Regions from separate parts of the Clostridium thermobutyricum genome, predicted to be linked through region 3. Evidence: riboswitches for the same ligand, from Rfam matches in the RefSeq annotation. Region 3 holds a riboswitch; each other region holds the start of a gene.

Region 1 (2,283 bases), 1.7 Mb from region 3:
TGTGTTATTTTAAAATATTCTTCATTTCCAGTTGAATTTCCTATATTATTATTGTTATTTAATACATCAACTCTTGTTTGTGATTTATCAAAACTAATTCCTATAACATCTCCATAATTAAAGCTTTGATTGTTTAACATAGCATCTAAAGTTTTTGTTGTATCATTTCCTTTTATAACTTCTGATTTTATTATTGATGAATTTTTTAAATTATAAAGAGAAATTTTCATACATTGTGTTTCTATATGACCTAAATATGGATTATATCCAGAAACACTCATCTCTTTAGTTAGAGGATTAAAGCTTACGATTCCTGATAATGTTCCCCACCAATTATAAATATTCAACTTACTATTAGCTAATTTATAATCATTAGTATTTATTGTAGACTTAATTGTTTCTTCCATAGCACCTTCTGGTTGAACACCTATATCAGAACCACATTTTATACTGCTAGGCAAATCATATGAGAATTCTCCATTACTATTTGAAGTTGTATTATAACTCTTTCCATCTGCTACAATATAAACTTTTTTATTTGCTTCTGTATTTCCTGTAACTACTGTTTTGTCTATTCCATATAGAGCTTTCAAATTTTTAGTTTCATTAGTTACTTTCTTTAATCCATCTTTATTTATTTGAACATATATTGTATCTTTTGATTTTTCTTGCCCATTTAAGCTCATAAATAAACCATTGGATTGTATTTTTAAATAATCTCCATATTTAAATGTTAAGCCTTTAATATAACTATTAAATTGGTTATTAGTATTTGCACCTTTAAATATTTTTGTGCTTTCTACTGTTCCATCATTATTATATAAAGTTACTGTATAAACATCTGCCCAAGTTGCACCACAAAAATATATTGGATTACTACTTGTTGTTGAAGTAAATTTCATTTCATTAGTGTCAAATCCTAAAGTTAAAACTTTATATATTCCTCCCCAATTTCCATAAAGAGTTATATTAGAATCATTTAATGAAATAGCCTTACTACCATTTTCTTTAGTATTGGTAGTTTTGCTAGCTTTTGCATTAACAGTTTTACTAGCTTCTACTTGAACTGGTTTGTTATTTAAAGTAGTTGCATAGCTACTTAGTGAAGGTGCTACTGAATAACTTGTTACTGCAGCTATACATATGACAGACATTATTTTTTTCTTATTCATTTTTTCATCTCCTTAAAATAAAAATTCTAAATATAAAAATTTATTCCCCTAAAGATTCCAATCCATTTTGGCAAAAAAATAAGACTAGTCCCGAAAGATAGTCTACTAATCAAAAAGATTAAAACTTTTCGGCAACTGGCTGACATAGTTTAAAACTTTAGTCCCTTTAGCTTTGCGTCCCAAGGTTTCCCAAGGTTTGCCTATTAAATTTATAAAAAGATATTACCATATACTTATGTATAATTTTTTAATATAAATATAAATTTACTTCACAAATATTATAAATTTTTACTATAAAAAAATACCCATTGTCTATTATATCCAAAGGGTATTTTAATGTTATTACGTAAATTATAGTTTTATTTTTTTGTTCATTTAATATATGTTTAGATATAGATTGTTAATAATAATTATAATTAAATTGAACTTTCTCCCCAATATAAATTATCTTCTTCAATAATATTTGCAACTATTTTATAATGCTCTCCTATGCCTTTGTAATCAGATGCCAAGCTCATTACTAATATCGCATTATTTAATATAAACGGTCTCGGAGAAGATTTTAAAACTTTTTCATGATATTTTTGTGTTAAACTATGATCTGTTATTTTTATAAAGCTATATTCATGTCCATTATGAAAAAAATTTGCAGTAATTCTATGTGGCTTAAACCTATCTATCCATAATTTTAGTTCACAAACTTTAAACATTATTAATGAATATTTTTTTAATTGTTTTTCAATCTCTTCTATGTGTACAAAATTAGACGCATTATAAAAAATATAATCTTGATTCATTAAATAATTGCTTATCTCTTTCTTAGTTGCAGTCCCAACCTTCTCAATATAATAATTATCATCAATTATATAATTTTCTGGTTGATATCCGCAATTTTGTTTCCCTTTTAATTGAACTCTAATTATATCCATTATCTCTACTTGATTTTCTTCGCCCTCATATATTAAATCGTTATCATTCAATGCAAAATTGGAATCTTTATCTTCTGATACTAATCTAATAAATTTACCATTTTCTTTATCTATACCAGCCACACAATAGCCACCATTTTTATCTGATTTAGTTAAAATTATAACCTCTTTCTCCATAATTA
Region 2 (2,283 bases), 660 kb from region 3:
TGGATTAGAAAAAGTAGGTAATCCTACATACAAATGTATAGATTTATCTATTGATTCTGTTGAATTAGAAATTAGAATAGAACCTCCATCAGATTATTATTTAAATATACTTGGACAAAAAACAGTAGCTGTAGTTTGTGTAGACAGATGGTATAAAGCAAAAGAAGAGTATATATCTTATACTTTCACTATAATTCCTATTGAAACAATTGTAGATTTTAATCTTGATTTAAATAATAAAGATGAAATTTTAGAATTTTTAGAAACAAAAATTTATATGGATTGTTCATTTACTAATACTAGAATTAAGTTTTCAACTTCTGGAAATTTTACTGCTAATAATCATCCTATAACTTGCGATAAAAAATTTTATTTAATAGAAGAAGGTATATTTAAACATAAAGAGTTTCCAATAGTTTTTAATAAAGTTTATTTACCATTTCAACATTCATCTTTAAACTTAACTCAAATAAAATAAAAATCAGTTTAATATAAATATTAAACTGATTTTTTTATCTAACCTAAAGCTCTTTTATTTCTTTTTCTTTTATTTTTAAAATGTAAACTCATTACAATTACTAAAATAATAAATACAATTATTATTGAAATAAATATAAGCTTCCAGATAGTAACAACTTTATATGTAAGTGTCATAGTAGTAGTATCATTTAATTGTCCTAATTTATAATTCCATTTAACTTCATTTGGACTAACATGCTCAGTAGCATTAGTGCTAATTAGTTCTCCTGGGAACATTATTGTATTACTATATGGAATATTATCTATGTAATTTCTTTGATATTTTTCATTATATTTGTTTCTTAAATTAAAAATATTTTTACTAATAGTTATAGAAATATCATAGATAGATTCATAAAAATAATCTTTCTTTACAACTTTATAATCTAGCACTTTATAAATATTTTCATCTCCTACTAACTTTCCAGCATTATCAAAATTAATAGTTATTTCTTCAACATTCAATCCATTGCTAGTATATTTATTTACATCAACATTATTCATTTTTATATTTTTTTCTATAAGATCATTATTAATTTGATTTTTAGTTTCATCATCATATACAGCTTTTAAAATAAATTTTGCTTCACCTTTTTCATTTATATTTGTTCTAGTTGATACATTTATTTTTCCGCATCCAATAAAGCAAAATGATACTATAATACTTAAAATAAGAAAATATTTTTTCATTGAAACTCCTCCTAGCTTTATACCAGTAGTTTTTTCAATTATTTCTCATTTATACATAAACTGCTCATAAAATGGGGAAGGCCTACAGATTCTCTGTAGACCTTTGGTATATGGGGTATAATTTAAATCGACTAATTTTTACCCTTTATATTCTAACCACAAAAAAGCTACCCTCCATAGAGTAACTTTCAACATAAACGTATAATAATCCTGTTTAATACATTTATTTACAAAAAGTAATAATACTCTTTGGCAACTGGCTGACATAGTAAAAACTTTAGTCCCTATAGTTTTGCGTCCTTAGATTTCTCTAAATTTGCCTATTTCTTTCTTCTTCTAAATATTACCATAAAACGATGTTTTCATCAATACTTTTTTTAAAATTTTTTACTATTAATTTTTATTTTTTTATTTTAATAATAATTACCCTAAATTAAAGTTAATCTCTCACTTTTAAAACTTTTATAATAATCATTTTGTATTTTTATATCTTTACTACTGATTATTTTAAAAATAATTGTATTTAATATATATATATATAATAAAAAATAAAAGTGGCAAAAGCCACTTTTTATATTCTTTTTCTAATTACTCTTCTTTTTCTTTTTATAGTTCTCTATTATTTTTATATTTTGCTCAGTTAGCTCTACTTTTAATCCAAATGGATTTATATTTACACCTTTAACATCTTGAACCATATTTATTAATGTATCATAATTTAAAACGCTTCCATTCCACTTTTCTTTATCATAAAACTTTTTAAATTCAACCCAGTCTGTAAATGCTGGAATCCATAAAGCTCCTTTAGAATCTTCTAAAATTGCAAAATTAACTTTAGTATCTTCTTTTAATTCTACTTTTCCAACCCCTATATTATTTTCTTCAAATTTCATAGGTACTAAATATTCACCTTTAGATATTTCCTCCATCATTTTTTCCTCTAAAATTCTTATAACTCGTCCTTTACCTTCATAATTAGCTTTTAAATTAATTTCTTGGAAAAATTTCATCATAGAATAATTAAGTTCTGGATTTGTTACAGGTATATTAATTTTTTCTACTCTATCATAATTT
Region 3 (2,283 bases):
TTAAATAGTATAAACTTACAAGAGGCAACAGAAGCTCAAAAAGAAGAAATATCTAATGATATGAATAAGATAACAAATCAAATTCAACAAGAAAATCAAAAACAAGCAAATAAAGTAGCTGCAGATAAAGAAAAACTTCAAAAGCAAAGAAAAGCACTAGAACAAAAAGAAGAAAAATCAAAAAATGCTGATGATGTAAAATTAAATAAGAAAAATAGTGATATAGTTTCAACTTCAAAAAATGTAGTTTATACTGATAATGCTTTAGGAATAAAATTTACTATTCCAGCAGATTGGGTAAATCATATATTAATAAAAGAATATGGTGATGGAATAATAATTAATTTCACTTCAGAGGACGTAAAAGAGCCAGTATTTATGTTATCTATTGAAAGAAATGGAGAAATGGATGGACTTTTAGACAATGAAATAACTAAAGTAATAAACGGACAATATTTTGTATACGGACAGGCACCTATGAATTCATTAGATAGTAACAAGCAAGCAGCACCTTTATTTAAACAACTTATGAGTGAAGCAAATACAGTTAAAGATTCACTTTCAAGCTCAAGATAATAAATATAAAATTAGAAAGATAGATATAACTATTTTATATCTATCTTTTTTATTTGTAGAATTTTTATAAAACTACATATTTATAAATACATTACACAGAATTTGTAATTAAATTTAAAAAAGTATTAATTTATTTTAGATTGCTTTATATAAAATAATTTTTTTTAAGATATATTTTATATAAGTAATGAATAAAAAAATGAATATAAAGTTAATATTAAAAAATATATGGTTATTAAAAAAAATAAAAAAATATGTATAATTGTTATAGTCATTTATGTTTTTTATAAAAAATAATTTATAAAATCTTATAAAATATAAAATCTGAAGCTTTGAAATACATTTTTTAATTTGGGCACTTTAAATGTATAGAGCTAGTAGTGCAACCGACTGATTTATTCAATAGAAATTGGAAAAAATCAGTTTTTTTATTTTTAAAAATACATTTTTTGTTATATAGAGATTAATAAATAAAATATATTTAAAATTAATATAAAATCTGAAGCTTTGAAATACATTTTTTATTTGGGCACTTTAAATGTATAGAGCTAGTAGTGCAACCGACTGATTTATTCAATAGAAATTGAAAAAATCAGTCTTTTTATTTATAAAGAATTATTTTAATAAAAAGAATTTAAGTTATGTAAATTTAATTTTAGGAGGGAAATTCATTGAATAGGAAAAAAATAGCTGTTATTATAGCAACTGCAACTATTGTAGGAGGAATTTATATGAATCCTGTAATTGCTCATGCAGATAATATTAATAATGTTGCTAATATAAAAGTTCAAGAGCAAAATAATTCAAATATTACTAATAATATAGATGCTTATGATCAAGCAAGTTATATATCATTAAATAATATAACTTTTAGTAGTGATAAAGATATAAGTGGAAAATATCTTTATGTAGAAGTTGAAGGTTATGGACAAGTTACAGTTGGAGAAATTAAAACTACAATGATAGATGGTGTAAAGCATTATATAGTTCCGAAAGCTGAAAATGGTAATGATATTCCTGTAAACAAACCATTAAATGTAAAATTTTATATAGCTAATTCACAATTCGAAAAATTTGATTTAAGTAAGTGTACTTTAGCGTATGAAATGAAAGGAGTTGAATTTCATGCTTTAGATGTGTTTCAAATTAAAGTAAAATCAAAGTTACCAGAAGAATATAATGGTGAAGATGTATATTATTCATTAAATCCACTTAGTACAACAAGTCAAGTTAATGAAATAAAGCAATTAAAACAAGTTAAAATAGCAAAAGATGGAACAGTTAATGTTTATACTAATTCCCAATCAGCGGGAAATATATATTTCTATATAAAAAATAAGGACGGTAAATTTACAAGATATTTTACACAATATATACCTGGGGCAGTAAACTATACTATAAAGAAGCTTGATTATTATCAAAATGCAGGAAATGGAACATATTTAACTTCTAAAATGCCAGCATCTTTTGTTTGTCCAGAGAATCAAGCATGGGTTGTAATGGGAAATGGCATGATAAATATAAATTTAAATCCAGGGAAAATACCAGATTCAAGTAAGATAAAAACAACAATAAGTATAGAAGGTCTAGATGGAAAAATTATAGGAACTCCAGAAAGTGCAACTGGGGAATTAGGAAAGAAAACAAATTTAAAAACACCAAATATACCAGAAGGATATCATTTAGTAAATATAACTGATAACGGAA

The links. Region 3 has a riboswitch for cyclic di-GMP ahead of HMPREF1092_RS17030 (hypothetical protein). Riboswitches for the same ligand answer to the same signal wherever they lie in the genome.
Region 1: it holds a riboswitch for cyclic di-GMP, as region 3 does, so the genes downstream of both, HMPREF1092_RS08335 (discoidin domain-containing protein) here and HMPREF1092_RS17030 (hypothetical protein) in region 3, are expected to answer to the same signal.
Region 2: it holds a riboswitch for cyclic di-GMP, as region 3 does, so the genes downstream of both, HMPREF1092_RS03430 (hypothetical protein) here and HMPREF1092_RS17030 (hypothetical protein) in region 3, are expected to answer to the same signal.

Annotation. Positions count from the first base shown of each region.
Region 1 covers NZ_KB850956.1:1,787,360-1,789,642, forward strand. Annotated here, with positions in the region: gene HMPREF1092_RS08335 (discoidin domain-containing protein) at 1-1,172, opposite strand, end outside; cyclic di-GMP riboswitch class I at 1,300-1,383, opposite strand; gene HMPREF1092_RS08340 (dual OB domain-containing protein) at 1,589-2,278, opposite strand.
Region 2 covers NZ_KB850956.1:768,695-770,977, reverse strand. Annotated here, with positions in the region: gene HMPREF1092_RS03435 (GntR family transcriptional regulator) at 1-478, shown strand, start outside; gene HMPREF1092_RS03430 (hypothetical protein) at 517-1,209, opposite strand; cyclic di-GMP riboswitch class I at 1,458-1,540, opposite strand; gene HMPREF1092_RS03425 (SseB family protein) at 1,794-2,283, opposite strand, start outside.
Region 3 covers NZ_KB850956.1:110,958-113,240, forward strand. Annotated here, with positions in the region: gene HMPREF1092_RS00515 (hypothetical protein) at 1-576, shown strand, start outside; cyclic di-GMP riboswitch class II at 893-977, shown strand; cyclic di-GMP riboswitch class II at 1,068-1,151, shown strand; partial or broken gene HMPREF1092_RS17030 (hypothetical protein) at 1,248-2,283, shown strand, end outside.